DNA from 2 places in the Vibrio sp. PNB23_22_6 genome. Region 2 is predicted to be linked to the other one. Evidence: predicted binding sites of a transcription regulator. Region 2 holds the regulator's gene; the other holds the start of a gene.
What was found. The regulator CRP, encoded in region 2, controls carbon source genes, mostly activating them, when cyclic AMP is high. The targets are predictions, from matches to a motif close to TGTGANNNNNNTCACA.

Region 1: the regulator CRP is predicted to act here: its motif matches at 3,794-3,809, upstream of malT (HTH-type transcriptional regulator MalT).

Annotation. Positions count from the first base shown of each region.
Region 1 covers NZ_JBNFXP010000002.1:204,850-213,992, forward strand. The annotation lists gene ACVA54_RS02670 (DUF368 domain-containing protein) at 1-73, opposite strand, end outside; gene malT (HTH-type transcriptional regulator MalT) at 892-3,600, opposite strand; gene ACVA54_RS02680 (glycogen/starch/alpha-glucan phosphorylase) at 4,169-6,622, shown strand; gene malQ (4-alpha-glucanotransferase) at 6,735-8,915, shown strand; gene glgB (1,4-alpha-glucan branching protein GlgB) at 9,134-9,143, shown strand, end outside.
Region 2 covers NZ_JBNFXP010000030.1:13,745-22,887, reverse strand. The annotation lists gene ACVA54_RS17735 (aspartate aminotransferase family protein) at 18-1,229, shown strand; gene astA (arginine N-succinyltransferase) at 1,336-2,355, shown strand; gene astD (succinylglutamate-semialdehyde dehydrogenase) at 2,384-3,841, shown strand; gene ACVA54_RS17720 (DUF1338 domain-containing protein) at 4,107-4,904, shown strand; gene crp (cAMP-activated global transcriptional regulator CRP) at 4,991-5,623, opposite strand; gene ACVA54_RS17710 (phosphoribulokinase) at 5,862-6,731, opposite strand; gene ACVA54_RS17705 (YheU family protein) at 6,893-7,105, opposite strand; gene ACVA54_RS17700 (hydrolase) at 7,139-8,140, opposite strand; gene ACVA54_RS17695 (TIGR02444 family protein) at 8,230-8,709, opposite strand; gene ACVA54_RS17690 (ABC transporter ATP-binding protein) at 8,706-9,143, opposite strand, start outside.

The sequences.
Region 1 (9,143 bases), on a different contig from region 2:
CGCCTGATACGCCAGGAACAACATCGGCTGCACCCATCGCCATTCCTTTAAAGAAGGTGATTAGATAGTTCATTTCTCGAGTACTAAGTCATGTAGATGGTATTGAGTATACAAACATTGATGCCAAAAAAGTATGAAATAGTGGTACGGATGATATCGAAACAAATGCCAATTCTGAGAAAAGTAAGTACTTTACGACTTTAAGCTTGGGAAACACAGAGTGATATGGCGTTGTGCGCGGTGTCTATCTCTTAAGTAACCATCGCTGTTAGTTAGGTAAATTACAGCAAATAACAGACAAATACGGTGAATCTAGTTGTTTGATGACTTATTTATCATTTATGTTATCGAATTGCGCAATGCAAATGCAATTTGCATTATTGTTTTGCATTTTGCAAAAGGTTGTTGCTTAAAGGAATTTGATATGAGATATCGTGCCCAAAAATAACACTTTACAATCATGGCATGATTAATGCATAATTTGTCTCGACCCTTCTTAAGCCGAGGGTCACCTAGCCAACTGACGTTGTTAGTGAATACATATTGTTCACATCAAATATAAGCCAATCGCGTTTATTGCGGTTGGCTTTTTTTTGTCTGAACGATATTCCTAAGGCAACCAACCCTTTGGGAGCGTGTCACTGAGACAATGTTATCGTTAAACAACTTGGAAAGAATTCGCGACTATGTTGCGTTATTTTCTTTGAGCTTGAGTCAGCAACCACGCACTGAATCCTGCATCTTGAAACCACTGGGTGTATATCTAGGTGATGTTGCTATATGTGAAAAGTTGCTTATTTTCTTTGCAATTTGCATTATTTGATAAAATTGCGAAAAAAAAGGGCTGACGTATTACGTCAACCCGGTGTTTTACAGCGGTCATCTAACGGCTTAATAGCCCATCAACTGCAACAAGTTTTCTGCTGTAACAATCGCTTCTTTACGATTAGCAATATTCAGTTTCTGATATAAGTTGCGAATGTGCGTCTTGATAGTCGTGCCAGCAACATCCAATTCTTGAGCAATTTGCTCATTGCTAAAGCCCGAATAAATTAAGCCCAGTACTTGCCATTCACGTTGAGTGAGTGGGCTAGTACGCACTAGTTCTGGCACGTTCGGGTGATTCACCAATTTTTCGATGAAGTCTTCATCAAAGTGAATGGATCGACTTCGCTGATTGGAAGAGATGTCTTTCATCAACTGTTGGGCGCGGTGACGCTCTAGATCGCCCAATTCATGGCGTAGACTCAGTTTTTCGAGTAATCCGCCAATGATCGCGCCATCAATAAGGAAGTTGCCAATCATACCGGTTTGGTTGGTCATCACCAATGCCTCTTTCAGCAGATCTTTTGCTTGTTCCTCGTCTTTTTGACGCACCGCAAATACCGCCTCTACGACTAGGTTGCGGTTGGTGTCAGTGATCAAATTGGCACGCAGTGCTTCACTTTTTAAGAATTCCAACGCTTGGCGAGCTTCATCGTACTGACCCAAATTAATGTGGGCACGTACGATGTTACGCCACTGAAGTTGCTGGAAGTGGTTGCATGCTGACTCAGGGCGCACAGCAGTAATTAACCACTCTTGAATCGCTTCTATGTTGCCACGGGCTTGCCAGAAAAGGATCAACGACAGTGAGGCATTTGCTGTCCAATCGACGTGGTAAGTCGATTGATTCATCAAGTGTTGAATGTGCTCAATGAACTTGCCCGCTTTGTCCAGTTCACCACGGCCAATTGCAATACGTGCCAGCATAGAATAGCTGTGTAAGTGCTTGCTTGGTGAATGGTTTTCCAGGATTTGCAGACCCTTGTACGCACACTCTTCGGCTTCATCTAGACGATTCCAACACCAGAAAACTTGCGCACGAATACGCAGCAAGAACTCGTGCAAAGGAACATGCTGCAGTTGTTGGTCTTCAATCAAGCGGAAGGCGGAATCTTGCAATTCGAATGCTGCTTGAACGTAACCTTGCGCGATCATGATCTCACTTTGCTGCAAGATAGCCCAAAGTGCTTGGTGGTATACCTGATATTGGCGTGCCAGTTTTTCAGTTTGTTGCATCATCGGCAACGCTCGGTCTAGTTGACCAAGCACATGATTCACTTCACCTACGACTGAGGTTGCAACGATACGGCTACGGTATATCGTTGAACTTAGCTGGCTCAACGCCAGTTCAGCGAGTTCAAGCGCGCGTTCTGGCTGGTTACTATTTATGGCAACTTGGGCAAGTAGGGCATTGGCTTGGCCTTGGTAGCCAGAGTCTAATTCGATCTTGCGCTTAGTGTGTTCCTTTTCTGCCTCTGCTAGTAGCTTGCCAACTTGATTATAGCGATGCTGACTTTGCGCTAGCCAAGCACGTAGCATGGTTAATTTAGGGTGACTAAACAGCAGCTCACGATCAAGTTGGTTAATTGCCGCTTCGAGAGTGGCCAACTCACCTTGGTTAAACATCTTCCAGCCAAACTCGTTAAGAATTTCAATGATTAAGCTTATGTCACAGGATTTCTGTGCATGATGGAGCGCTTGATGTGGTGCTTTTTGGTTTAGCCACGCTACGGCGGCATTGCGGTGTAAGTCTTTTTCTTGCTGAGGAATGCGAGCAAGACGCTCATGAGATAAAAACTCACCAAACAGATTATGGAAACGGAACCAGTTTTGCTCGCCTTCTAATGGATAGATGAAAAGACCGTATCGGTTGAGCGATTCAATCATGCCTAATGCATCTTCACGTTGAGTCAACGCGAACACCAGCTCATCATTGAAGTGGTTCAAAACCGACACTTGCATGAGAAAATGACGGGTTTCGTTATCGAGTAGGTCAAAAACCTCTTCAACTAAGTAATCCCATAGATGAGCGTGATTAAACTGAGAAACTGACTCTACCGTTTGCGCGAGAGTACGGTTTTGATGCTGTGCTTGTAGTGCAATGAGCTGCAATGCCGATGGCCATCCTTCTACGTAACCGCGTAGGTTGTTTGCCATATCTTCATCAATGCCATCGGCAATGCGTTGGTTAAAAAAGCGCGTGGTTTCTTCGGTATCGAATGCCAGCAGCTCATTGCCAATTTCGATCATCAGGTCACGCACTCGTAGGTTAGCAGTCCCTAGTGGTGGGTTAGCACGACTCGTCACGACCACCGTGAGGTTATCTGGCATGTGCTTTAAGAAAAAACGCATCGATTCATGGATTTCGTCGTTGGCGATCAGATGGTAATCATCTAAAACGATATAACACTCGTACTGAAAATCTTCCATCTCAGCGAAAACTTCGCTAAATAAAGAGCGTAAAGAAGAGAATTGACGCTTTTCAGCCAGCTTTTGAGCGTTAGAGCAACTGTAATTGGTTGCTTTGTTTAAAGCTTGTAGTAAGTAATTGACGAAACGGAAGCCATCATTGTCGCTATCGTCGATGCTATACCATCCGACGTTTGGCTTATCTGACAACCATTGAGCTGCCATGGTTGTTTTGCCGTAACCAGCAGGGGAGCGAAACAAAACCAGTTTGTAGTAAGGCGCATGTTGTAGTAAGTCCAACACTCGTGGGCGGACGATGGCATTGTGTAAGCGGCCGGGGCGAGTGAGTTTAGATGGAATCCACATTGTTAATTCTGTCCTTAAATTTTTGAGCTAGCGAAACTAGAAACAGACCCACACGACCAAATTTTGATTGTGTGCAAAAAATGTTAGGGTGGCGAGTCGCTTTGAATGGTACGACATGAGAAATGCTATTTACTTTGATCCACTTCCTAATTCTTAAGAACTGAGTAAACATTGCTCATCTACGCCCTGATTTTGTGATTTTAATCACCTAAATGTTGATTTTGTTGGTCTCGTGTAGATTGGGTTGCGCGATTTTTACAGAAAAACCATTAGCGTAAAATCTTTTAATGTGATCGATAAGACAGTTTTTACATCCCAGTAAAAAGGTCAATTAAAAAAACGTCATGAATAAAATTTACTCTTTCTCTAAATTGGTTGTGATCTGAATCACTAGCAAGGGCAGGATCGACTGCTGTGTTGAGATTTAGATCACTAACTTTGCAATGCTCCCCCCCCTACGCCCTAGCTCCTACTCCTATCAGTGAGGAGATGCAGGAGGATGTTTCTTCACCTAGGGAAATGCACGATGTATGGCAGATGAATTACTACAAGACGTGAGAATTTCTTAATGAAACCTACTCAACAGAAACAATTTGACAAGAAGTCGTTCCAAGAAAGCGTGAAGAAACATCTATCTGTCACTTACGCACATACGATTGAAAATGCAGACAGCCGCGCTTGGTATCTAGCAATGGGGCACGCATTGGCTGAATTCACAACATGCGATTTGTTGGCCACAGAAGAAGATCCTCGCATTAAGAATGCGAAAAGTGTTAACTACCTTTCACTAGAATTCCTTATCGGTCGTTTGACTGGTAACAACCTAATCAGCATGGGCCTTTACGAAGAGATCACTGAAGCAATGGCTGAACTAGGTCACAACCTAACAGACCTTCTAGAAGAAGAGCGTGACCCATCATTGGGTAACGGTGGTCTAGGTCGTCTAGCGGCATGTTTCATGGACTCATGTGCAGCGCAAGAATTCCCAACCGTAGGTTACGGCCTGCACTACGAATACGGTCTGTTTAAGCAGTCGTTCAAAGATGGTCGTCAACAAGAAGCGCCAGACGCATGGCGTGGCGTTGAAGGTTACCCATGGGAAATTGCTCGTCCAGAGCTCGCACAAGAAATCGGCTTCTATGGTCACGTTGAAGTGGTCAACGTGAACGGTAAAGAAGTTCGTAAATGGGTTCCTGGCATGTCTGTAAAAGCAATGCCTTGGGATCTACCTATTGTAGGTTACGAATCAGATACGGTTTACCCTCTACGTCTTTGGGAATGTCAGGCAATTGCACCATTCTCACTAGCTAGCTTTAACAATGGTGATTACTTCGAAGCGCAACACGCGCTGATCGACGCAGGTAACATCACCAAAGTGCTTTACCCGAACGATAACCACGAGAAAGGTAAAACACTGCGTCTAATGCAACAGTACTTCCACTCAGCAGCGTCTGTGCGCGACATCCTACGTCGCCACGAAGCAGCAGGTTACACGCTCGCGGAATTGCCGAAGCAAGAGACTATCCAGCTAAACGATACGCACCCAACGATTGCTATCCCTGAGCTAATGCGCATCCTAGTGGACGAGAAAGGTCTTACTTGGGAAGCGGCTTGGGAAATCAGCTCTCACACGTTCGCGTACACCAACCACACGCTACTACCAGAAGCGCTAGAGACATGGCCAGAGTCGCTAATCCAGCGTCTACTTCCACGTCATATGGAAATCATTTTTGAAATCAACCACCGCTTCCTACAAGAAGTTCGATCGATGTGGCCTGGTGACGGTGAGAAGCAAGCTAAGCTCTCTATCATTCAAGAAGGTTTCAACCGCATGGTTCGCATGGCTAACCTATGTGTCATCGGTTCTTACGCGGTAAACGGCGTAGCAGCGCTTCACTCTGAGTTGGTTAAGAAAGACCTATTCCCAGAGTTCCACGAGATGTACCCAACTCGTCTACATAATGTAACGAATGGTATTACGCCTCGTCGTTGGTTGAAGTTCTGTAACCCAGGCCTTTCTAAGCTAATCACAGAGAAAGTGGGTTCAGAATGGCCAGCGAAACTAGAGCAACTTGAAGGTATTGCTCAGTACGCTACTGACGCGAAATTCCAAAAAGAATTCATGGCAGTGAAGAAAGAGAACAAAGAGCGCCTCGCGAATTGGGTGAAAGAGAACATGGGTATCGAACTCGATACGAATGCTATCTTCGACGTTCAAATCAAGCGTCTGCACGAGTACAAGCGTCAGCATCTCGATCTGCTACACATTCTATCTCTATACCACCGCATCCTAAACGAGCCTAGTTTTGAATGTGAGCCACGCGTATGTTTCTTCGCAGCGAAAGCAGCACCAGGTTACCACCTAGCGAAAGAAATTATGTTCGCAGTGAACAAGGTTGCCGATAAGATCAACAACGATCCTCGCATCGGTAACAAGCTTAAAGTGGTATTTATCCCTGATTACCGCGTGAGCATGGCCGAGATCATCATCCCTGCGGCAGATGTTTCACAGCAAATCTCGCTAGCGGGTAAGGAAGCTTCGGGTACAGGTAACATGAAGATGGCTCTTAACGGTGCACTAACTATCGGTACGATGGATGGCGCGAACGTTGAGATTCGTGAAGAGGTGGGTGATGAAAACATCTATATCTTCGGTCTTGATGTTGAAGGCGTGAAAGCGGTTAAAGCAGCTGGCTACAACCCTTACGACTACTACAATGCTGACCACTTACTGAAAGCGTCTCTAGACCTACTAACAGGTGAAGAGTTCACGCCAGGTCAACCAGGTCTACTACGTGCAACGTACGACAGTTTACTTGATGGTGGTGACCCATACCTATGTCTTGCTGACTTCGCATCTTATGTAAAAGCGCATGAAGAAATGGGCAAACAATACAAAGACCAAGCAGGTTGGGCTAAGAAAGCCATTCTTAACACTGCCCTAGTTGGTAAGTTCACATCAGACCGCTCAATCCGAGATTATGTGAACAACATCTGGAAACTTGAAACAGTAAAGCGTTAACAAAGCCCAGTTAAGACCAAGGTAGCCGAGCGCTACCTTTGGCATTTTTAAATAATTATCGATAAAAAATGACCCTACATGGAAGGTGTTGGTATTACCTTCGGAGAAAGCGATGAAAGAACAAACAGCATTAAAGAAAGTCGCAGACATGGCGCGATTGGCTGATAGCTACGTCAGCGCGTGGGGAGACGAGGCAAAAGTTTCTGAAGAAACATTACGCCGTTTGCTCACTTCACTTGGCTACGATACTAGCAGCGACGAGAAGCTACTGGCTTCTGCTGAGAAAAAGCATAAGAAAGACGTACTAGCCCCAGTTCTTGTTTTACGCGACGGCGAGCCAGTCGAAGTGGAACTAAACCTAGGTACGAGTGCTCGCGAGAGTGAATTTAGCTGGCGTTTAGAAACAGAACAAGGAGAGGTACTTGAAGGCTATCTTCAGTCTCAAATTGTTCGTGACGAACGTGCTGAGGGTGGCCCTCTAGTGTTTGCATTGCCAAAGAACTTGGCATGGGGTTACCACAAACTGATCATTATCCGTAAGCGCCGTAAGACGCCTTATGAAATGTCGTTGATCGTCACACCAAAAGCGTGTTTCAAACAAGAAGATCTCAACCAGCATAAAAAGCTATGGGGGCCAAGCATCCAGCTTTACACGCTACGCACTCAGCATAACTGGGGTATCGGTGACTTTGGCGATCTTAAGCAGTTGGTGAGTGACATTGCCTCTCGTGGCGGTGACTTCATTGGTTTGAACCCAATTCACTCGTTGTTCCCTGCGAACCCAGAAGCCGCAAGCCCATACAGCCCATCTTCTCGCTGTTGGCTGAACATCATGTATATCGACGTAAGTTCAGTACCTGAGTTCGCGTTAAGTAAAGAGGCGCAACAGCACGTTGGTAATGCGGATTTCCAACAACGTTTGCAAAAAGCGCGAGAATCACACTGGGTCAACTACACCGAAGTGTCTGAGCTCAAGATGAGCGTTCTACCGCTGCTATTTAGTGAGTTCAAAGCACGCCATCTAGATAAGAACACGGTTCGTGCTCGTGCATTCTTAGAGTTCGTTGAGCTAGGTGGCGAAAGCCTACTTCACCAAGCCGCATTCGATGCGCTACACGGTGAACTGCATGCTCAAGATTCAAGCGTGTGGGGCTGGCCGGTATTCCCTGAGAAATATCGCACATTTAATTCTGTGGAGACTCAGAAATACATTAAAGATAACCAAGACCGTGTTCACTTGTACATGTATTTACAATGGATCGCAGACAGCCAGATCAAAGAAGCGCAAGCACTGGCCAAAGAGAAAGGAATGTCTGTCGGTCTTTACCGCGACCTAGCGGTAGGTGTTGCGGATTCTGGTAGTGAAACTTGGGCGGATGAAGGAAACCTAGTGTTGGATGCGAGCATTGGTGCGCCACCTGATGTTCTTGGCCCTCTAGGCCAAAATTGGGGTCTACCTCCGCTAAATCCACAAGTGCTGCAAGCAACAGGCTACGATGCGTACATCAAGCTGCTACGTGCAAACATGAAGCACTGTGGTGCGCTACGTATTGACCATGTGCTGGGTCTTTTGCGTCTGTGGTGGATTCCAAAAGGCGAGAAGGCGACAGAAGGTGCTTACCTGTACTATCCAGTGGAAGACATGCTAGCAATTTTGGCGCTAGAGTCACACCGTTATCAGTGTTCTGTTATCGGTGAAGATTTAGGTACGGTACCAGATGAAATCGTCGACATTCTTCGTGATGCAGGCGTGCATTCTTACAAAGTCTTCTTCTTCGAAACCTCAAAAGAGGATGGTGGTTTTATTTCACCTAAGCACTATGCTGAACAATCTATGTCGGCACTTTGTACGCACGATATGCCAACTCTACGTGGTTTTTGGCATTGTGATGACCTGAAAATGGGGCGTGAAATTGGCTTGTATCCAGATGAAGAGCAGCTAGAAGATTTGTTTGGCGATCGCCTTAAGTGCAAACAGGGTATTCTAGATAGTGTTCGTTGGCATGGTTACTTACCGGAAGGTATCGGTCATGATGCGCAGTATGTGCCTATGGATTCTTTCTTAAGTGAAGCACTGCAACTGCATGTTGCTGCCGGTGACTCTGCGTTGCTTAGTGTGCAACTTGAAGACTGGCTAGAAATGGACCAACCGGTCAATATTCCTGGTACGGTAGATGAGTATCCAAACTGGCGTCGTAAACTGTCGATGAACCTTGATGAAATATTCAGTCGTGAATACGTAAACCGTATATCTCGACGCCTTACTGAAGTACGCGCGAAAGCAAGTAAATAAGTTGAGAAAGGTGACCTAAGTACCAATGAAATAAATTCCGTCAAGGTATGAAACTATAACCTAGGTCACTCATTAAATCGGCACAATCCGTTAGGATGGAGCACCGTTATTATGCCCGCAACAATAGCGGGCATTTTTGTTTTTTGACGCCGTTTTATTCGAAGTTTGAATAAAGCCATGTCTTTTTTGAATACACAACGTTTGGCTGTGGAAACTCGATGTTCAAAA
Region 2 (9,143 bases):
TCAAGAAGGAATGTGCAATGACAACGGAAAACAAAGTAGAGCGCGGTTTATTCGATGAGGTAATGGTACCTTGCTATAACCCGATGGAAATGATCCCTGTTAAAGGTAAAGGTTCACGAATTTGGGATCAGGAAGGCAATGAATACATCGACTTTGCTGGTGGTATTGCCGTGAGCTGTCTTGGTCATTGTCACCCTGCAATGGTGAATGCATTAACCGAGCAGGGCAACAAGCTTTGGCACCTTAGTAACGTAATGACCAATGAGCCAGCACTCCGCTTAGCAAAAAAACTGACTGAAGTCAGTTTCGCAGAGCGCGTATTCTTTGCCAACTCTGGTGCAGAAGCGAACGAAGCTGCATTAAAGCTTGCTCGTCGTTACGCCGCAGACGTTCATGGTGCTGAGAAATCTGAAATCATCGCATTCAAACAAGGTTTCCACGGTCGTACTTTCTTTACCGTGACGGTCGGTGGCCAAGCGGCTTACTCTGACGGTTTTGGTCCTAAGCCTGGTGACGTCACGCACCTGCCGTACAACGATATCGAAGCGCTGAAAGCACACATCTCTGATCGCACTTGTGCGGTGATGATGGAGCCGCTTCAAGGTGAGGGCGGTATCATTCCACCAACGCCTGAGTTCGCCCAAGCGGTTCGTGAACTGTGTGACAAACACAACGCACTGTTGATTTTTGATGAAGTACAAACCGGTAACGGTCGTACTGGTCACTTCTACGCGTACCAAGGTCTAGGGATCACGCCAGATATCCTAAGCACCGCGAAATCACTCGGTGGTGGTTTTCCTATCGGCGCAATGTTAACCACAGCAAAACTGGCTGAACACTTAAAAGTGGGCACTCACGGTTCGACTTACGGTGGTAACCCATTAGCGTGTGCGGTTGCAGAAGCTGTGGTTGATGAAGTCAGCAAGCCAGAGACCTTAGCGGGCGTACTAGAGCGTGAAGTGATGTTCCGCGAAGGTCTAGAGAAGATCAACGCGAAGTACAACCTTTTCTCTGAAGTGCGTGGTAAAGGTTTGCTGCTTGGTGCGGCGCTGAATGAAGAGTGGCAAGGCCGTGCACGTGACGTACTGGTTGCCGCTGGTAAACAAGGTCTCATGGTATTGGTTGCGGGTGCCAATGTCGTACGTTTCACACCATCACTCGTTATCACACAACAAGAAATCGAAGAAGGCTTGGCAAAATTGGACAAAGCGATTGCGACGTTAGTGTAAACGCGATCCCGGTTTTATTGCCAACGCAACCCCCATCAAGGACCTCTGATGGGGGAATTGTTCCTACAATTTAGTTAGGATTTTCTTGCATCTGGAGGGAGTATTGATGCTAGTAGTTCGCCCTATTGCAATGTCGGATTATGACGCGCTGCACACCTGTGCGGTTGAGTCAGGCCATGGATTTACATCTCTACCGGTTAACGAAGAACTGTTAACCAATCGAATCAAACACTCAGAATACAGTTTTGCTAAACCAGACGTGAAAGAAGCTGGTGATGAAGGCTACCTGATGGTGGGCTTTGACTCTGAAACGGGTGAAGTCGCAGGTACCACTGGCATCGAAGCTTCAATTGGCTGGGATGTGCCTTTTTACTCTTACCACATCAGTAAAGTGGTGCACTCATCGCCAAAACTTGGGGTAAACAATGTGGTTAAGCTGCTGACGTTTGGTAACAACTACACGGGCAACAGTGAAATCTGTACCTTGTTCCTACGTGAAACATTCCGTGGAGGGTTGAATGGTCGCTTGATGTCGAAGTGTCGATTTTTGATGATGGCTGAGCACCCAGAACGTTTCTCAGACACTATTTTTGCTGAGATGCGCGGTGTATCAGACGAGAACGGTAACTCACCATTTTGGCAGTGGCTACAAGAGCATTTCTTTTCAATTGACTTCACGCTTGCTGATTATCTAACCGGTATCGGCAAGAAAGGTTTTATCGCTGACTTGATGCCGAAGTTGCCAATCTACATCAACCTGTTGAGCCCAGAAGCGCAAGCCGTAATTGGTCAAGTGCATGACAACACGCGCCCGGCGTTGAAACTGCTAGAGAATGAAGGTTTCACCAACCGGGGTTATGTCGACATTTTCGATGGTGGTCCTTCAGTGGAATGTGACTTACGCAATATTGAATCGGTACGCCACTCATTCCGCGCTAAAGTCAAAATTTCTGAACATACCAGCACGCAAGACTTCTTGATGTGTAATTCATCATTCGAGAATTTCCGTGCCGCGGCAGCAAAAGCGGCTTATGACGCAGAAACACAAAGCGTGGTGCTCGCGCCAGAATTGGCGAATGCACTTTTGGTTGGTGAAGGGGATTTTGTTCGCCTTCTTCCGCAGTAACTGACGACAGAATTTAAGGATAGAAACAATGACACATTGGATTGCAGGTGAATGGGTACAAGGTCAGGGTGAAGCATTTACGTCTTTGTCGCCGTACAACCAAGAAGTGATCTGGCAGGGCAAAGGCGCGACGGCAGAGCAAGTGAACCAAGCGGTTGCTGCGGCGCGCGAGGCGTTTGTTGACTGGAAGAAGCGTCCATTTGCAGAGCGTGAAGCGATCGTGTTGGCTTTTGCTGAGAAAGTGAAAGAGAACAGCGAAAAAATTGCCGAAGTGATTGCTAAAGAAACCGGTAAGCCGATTTGGGAAACTCGTACTGAAGCGGCGGCAATGGCAGGTAAAATTGCGATTTCTATCCGTGCTTACCACGACCGTACTGGTGAAGCGACACGTGAAGCCGCAGGCAACCAAATTGTATTGCGTCACCGCCCATTGGGTGTAATGGCGGTATTCGGCCCTTATAACTTCCCAGGTCATCTGCCAAATGGTCACATCGTGCCAGCACTACTTGCGGGTAACACAGTGGTATTCAAGCCGTCTGAGCAAACGCCATGGACGGGTGAATTAGCCATGAAACTGTGGGAAGAAGTGGGTCTACCGAAAGGTGTGATTAACCTAGTCCAAGGTGCGAAAGAAACCGGCATTGCGCTAGCGGACGCGAAAGGCATTGATGGCGTGCTGTTCACGGGTAGTGCAAACACAGGTCATGTTCTGCATCGTCAATTTGCAGGTCAGCCGGACAAGATGCTGGCGCTGGAAATGGGTGGCAATAACCCGATGGTTATTTCGGGTAACTACGGCGACCTAGATGCAACGGTTTACACCATCATCCAGTCAGCCTTCATCAGCGCAGGTCAACGTTGTACCTGCGCTCGTCGTCTGTACATTCCGTTTGGTGATAAGGGTGATGCAGTGATTGCTAAGTTGGTGGAAGCGACACGTAACATTCGCGTTGACCAACCATTTGCTGAGCCTGCGCCATTCATGGGACCACAAATTTCGGTCGCGGCAGCCAAGTTTATTCTGGATGCACAAGCTAACCTGCAAGCTCTTGGTGGCGAAAGCTTAATTGAAGCGAAAGCGGGCGAAGCGGCGTTTGTTTCTCCGGGCATCATCGATGTGACGAACATTGCTGAACTGCCAGATGAAGAGTACTTCGGTCCACTTCTGCAAGTAGTGCGCTACGAAGGGCTAGAGAAAGCGGTAGAGCTAGCGAACGATACGCGCTTTGGTCTTTCTGCGGGTCTGGTTTCAACTGACGACCAAGAGTGGGAATACTTCGTTGACCACATTCGTGCAGGTATCGTGAATCGCAACCGTCAGCTGACGGGAGCCAGTGGTGATGCACCGTTTGGTGGTCCGGGGGCGTCAGGTAACCTACGCCCAAGTGCTTACTACGCAGCAGACTACTGTGCGTACCCAATGGCATCAGTGGAAGGTCGCGAGACGGTCTTGCCTGCAACATTGAGCCCAGGTGTCAGCCTGTAATCGAGAAATACGAAGCGGTAACAAAGTATCACCGCTTCTATCTGCCAGAGCTATTTACCAAGTTAGGATTCCGGTAAAGCGCGCTGGCAAACGCCAAAGGCGAGCTCAAGACTCCCCAACGCGTGTTGACTGACTGGCATTTATGCCTCACATACCGTCACAGGTTGATGACCGCGTGTTCGTGATTCTGGACAGCCTTGGGGCTGTGAACGAGCGGTCAACTTCCTCTTATCTCTAACTCTACATTTCATAACAAGGAGTCGTTATGACGCCCGATGTGTTATTTGAATCGCTATGGCAAGACTACATTCAACGTCTTTGCCCTTCTGCTGCTAAAGTCCATCAACTTCTACAAGAAGATGAGCCTTTGATTAATGACCATATTGCGCTACGTACGTTTAATGTCGCTCCCCTCGGTATTGAAACGTTGGCGAAACCATTTTTGACAGTGGGTTATAAAGCCTGTGGTGACTACGTATTTGAAAGCAAAAAACTGGTGGCAAAACACTTTGAGCACCCAGATCCAAAGCAACCAAAAGTGTTTATCAGTGAGTTGAAGGTCGATGAATGTTCGCCAGAGCTGCAAGACATCGTTCATAAACTGGTCGAGCAGGTTGATGCTTCAAAGCTGATTGGCAGCGGCTTCTTGTATGGTGGACGTTTGTGGGAGATTAGTTACGCTGATTTCCAAACGTTGGCGAACGAGAGTGAGTATGCCTCTTGGCTTGCTGCACATGGTTACGGCGCAAATCACTTTACCGTGAGCGTAAACCAACTTAACCAACACCAAGAAGTGAAGCAAGTAAACGACCACCTACGCACAGCAGGCTTCACCATCAACGAAAACGGCGGCGAAGTAAAAGGTACGCCACAGGTGTTGCTAGAGCAATCTTCGACCATGGCCGATAAAGTGCCAGTGGCCTTTACGGAAGGTGTTGAAGTGATTCCTGGAGGCTTTTACGAGTTTGCTAAGCGCTACGCAATGGATAACGGTGACTTGTACTCAGGATTTGTTGCCGCATCGGCAGATAAGATCTTTGAGAGCACAAACGGAAAAAAATAGAGGGCGCTAATCCAGTGTTTTTCTAAAACAAAAAAGCCACCAATGTTTCTATTGGTGGCTTTGAATTTTTTAAACGTTAATCGGAATTAACGAGTCCCGTAAACAACGATAGTTTTGCCGTGTGCAGAAATTAGGTTCTGCTCTTCTAGCATCTTCAAGATTCGGCCTACTGTCTCACGAGAACAGCCAACGATTTGACCGATTTCTTGACGAGTGATCTTGATTTGCATTCCGTCTGGGTGCGTCATTGCATCTGGCTGCTTAGCAAGGTTCAGAAGAGTCTGAGCGATACGACCAGTTACGTCTAGGAACGCTAGGTCACCCACTTTCTGGCTAGTAACTTGAAGGCGACGAGCCATTTGCGCAGAAAGGCGCATTAGGATGTCAGGGTTTACTTGAATAAGTTGACGGAATTTCTTGAACGAAATTTCAGCCACTTCACAAGGAGATTTCGCACGAACCCATGCGGTACGCTCTTGGTCTTCTTCGAATAGACCTAGTTCACCAATGAAGTCACCTTGGTTTAGGTAAGAAAGGATCATCTCCTTACCTTCTTCGTCTTTGATAAGAACCGCAACAGAACCTTTAACGATGTAGTACAACGTTTCAGCTTTCTCACCCGCGTGAATTAGCGTGCTCTTAGAAGGGTATTTATGAATATGACAGTGTGAAAGAAACCACTCTAGTGTTGGGTCGGTTTGAGGTTTACCTAGAACCATAATATATCACTTCCTCTGCAGGGTACGCTTGCGCTATCCGTATTTTAGCTAAGCCCGAATTAGCTTACTAGAATAAGAATACTTTTCTATACTGCAAGCTCTCTTGTGTTTCGGTTAGAAATAGTATCCTTTTTCGAAAACGATTTCTTGATTTTAATCGTGCCATGGTGGAGATTTTGTAAGCAAAAATGTGCACATGATCACGGTATGAAAAGTAAACACTTTATTCGCGAGGTTTTTAACCAATTTTACCCGTTTCGATGAGCTGTTGCAGAATCGGCCTGACGATGAGCTCCATGGCAAAGCTCATCTTACCGCCGGGCACGACAATGGTGTTGTGGCGTGACATAAATGAGCCGTCAATCATAGCGAGTAGATAAGGAAAATCGACATTTTTAATGCCACGAAGGCGAATAACAACAAAGCTTTCATCCAGACTTGGTATGCCTTTGGCGTTAAGTGGGTTTGACGTATCCACGGTCGGGACACGTTGAAAGTTGATGTGGGTACGAGAAAACTGTGGTGTAATGTAGTTAAGATAGTCGTCCATTGAGCGCACGATTGAATCCATCACGGCTTCACGAGAGTGACCTCGGTCGCGCGTATCGCGTACGAACTTTTGAATCCACTCTAAGTTCACGATCGGCACCATGCCAATCAGAAAATCAACATGCTGAGCCACATCGACATCACCATCGACCACGCCGCCGTGTAATCCTTCATAGAACAGCACGTCACTGTTTTCAGGTAAACCTTGCCACGGGGTAAAGGTGCCTGGCATTTGGTTATAAGGTACGGCTTCATCAAAGGTGTGCAGATAGCGGCGTACACTACCAGTGCCATCCTGGCCAAATTGACGGAAAAAGGCTTCCAGTCCAGGGAAGTTATTAGCTTGAGGGCCAAAGTAACTGATGTGTCTGCCTTGATCACGCGCTTTACGAATTTCTACATCCATCTCTGGGCGAGTAAAGCGGTGGAAGCTGTCCCCCTCAACCCATGCGGGCTTGACGTTCATCATATTGAACATCTTACGGAAGGCTTCAGATGTGGTCGTAGTACCGGCACCGGATGAACCAGTAACTGCAATGATTGGGTGTTTCGCTGACATGACAAACCTTGTCGAAAAATTACTTACCCAGCTGAATCTTAGGTAAACAAGTCCATTATTCGTTGGCAATGTGCAGCGAAGTGGCGCTGCACGGTTGATAATCCACTATAGCATGTAACAAGCGCTTGTCATGGAGTGAAATACGGTAAAATGTGCGGCAATTAAAATTTTTGTTTTAACTGAATATCAACGGTTTCATGCAGTTCAGAAAACACGATGACCGCCTCTCCTTTCTCCAGCTGTGATTTAACTTGATCGATTTTGTCTTGCAGGGAAATTTCTACCGTGCCGTAGTCAGTGCCTTCTCGTAGCACAAACTCACGGATCAAGTTTTCTAGCGTTTCTGGCGCAATGTCTTGCCAAGGAATGATCATAAATACCTCAAACGTTTATGACGAATGGTTAGTTTACAGAGTTTGCTGTGCGGATACAGAAGAAAGATGATTCGCCGCGATACTCTCATAATAGGCGGGCAGCACTTCTTCAAGCCAGAATTTAGGTTTTAATGCTGTGCCAGTGAGAAAGCCTACGTGACCACCGTGCTCATACAGGCGGTAATCAATGTTATCGGGCAGAACAAACTTAGGGATCACCGCATCGGTCATGAACGGATCGTCTTTGGCATGAATGATCAGTGTCGGTAAAGCGATCTGCTGAAGCTTGCTTAATCCCGAACATTGCTCATAGTAGTCCTGTGCGTCTCTGAACCCATGTAATGGTGCGGTGATCAGATCATCAAACTCATATAAGCGAGTCACGCGTTTGATCGAACGATAAGAGAGGGCCAGTTCTCCATGGATCAAGTCGTGCTTTTGCAGCGCATTACGCTTAAGTGATGAAAGCAAGTAGCGTTTGTAGACCTTAGAGAAGCCTTGCTCAATACGATTGGCGCACGCAGCCAAGTCCAGTGGCGCAGACACAATGGCCGCGGCACTCAAAATAGGGTCGTCTTTATACTGCGCCAAGTAGTTTGCTAACATATTGCCACCAAGAGAGATACCGACCGCGACTTTAGGGTTATTAGGAAACCGTTGATTAAGATACTCGAGGAAGTGACGCGCGTCAGTGACCTCACCAGAGTGATAGGCTCGGGCTTTCTTGTTCGGTTTGCCGCTGCAACCGCGAAAGTGCATCATCACCGATAGCCATCCGGACTGTGAGAAAGCATGCATCAAGCCATTGGCGTAAGGACTGTAAAAGCAGCCCTCAAGACCATGAAAGAGGACGAAGATGGGTTTGTTATTGGCATGATGGTTTGCTTCAGACCAAGCTAAATCCAGAAAATCCCCATCAGGGGTATCTAAGGTTTGCCAAACAGGCGTAAACAGTGCTTTTTTACGAATAAATCGTGGTAACAGGGTTTGGAGGTGCGGGTTCTTGATCCCGGCGGCTGCAAAAAATTGTGTCATACCTAACTGCTCTTCCGTGTACTTTCAGAGTTTGCTGAAAGACTTATTAATATAATCCTTTATAGCTTTAGTATAGATATTTTACTGAGTTATGGATGCTGAATGTTCGGTACTGGAGCTGAGAACGCATGTTGGAGGTGCTCACCGCCAAGCTGACGACAGTATCTTTGAGTCAGTGGTTCACCGTCATTTTTGATGAGTTTTAGAGAGTTAATGCAATCAACCAGATCCGATTGTTGCTGTTTTTCGAGTTGCAGTTCGAACTGTAGGGCTTCGCGGTACAGGGCATCGTTAACTTGAGACTTAAGGTGGCGACGTAGTTCGCGAAAAGAGTGGAGCATGGCTTCGCTGCGGCCTAGGCAGTTTTGCACTTGCGGCCAATCTTGCTCCAGGAAGATGACCTGCTGCTCATCGAGCCATCTGAGCAGCAGCAGTAGATTCACATTACCGTGATAGTTGTTTTGCAATGACAAGCACGCTTCTTTCACTTCTCGCACACCATAAAATTGCAGACTGAAGTGCCAAAGGTGTTCTAGGGTTAGTGTGTATTCTGCGTGCTTGGTTGTCATTGATTAAACTCTAGCTCCATCTGCTCTAGTGTTTCTTGAGCAGTCATCCATTCCATCTCGGCTTCTTCAAGTTCGGCTTTGCTCGAGGCTTGAAGTGCTAACACTTGGTTAAGTTTAGCCTTATTTTCGGCTTCATACAGAGAGTTATCTGCCAATTGCTCTTCTGCGTTTGCCAGAGCTTCGCCTAACTTATCCATTTTATTTTCTAACTGTGTCAGCGTTTTGCGAATTGGCGCTGTTTGTTTACGAAACTCAGCGTCGCGTCGCTTTTGCTCTTTTTTCGCCGCAGCGCTATTCACGTTGTCTTTCGCAGGTTGTGCTGCTTGCGCTTCTTTACGCTCAGCTTTCTGCTGTTCTGTCAGCCACTTGTAGTAATCGTTCAGGTCACCATCGAAAGGGGCGACTTGGCGATCGTGGACAAGGTAAAGATCATC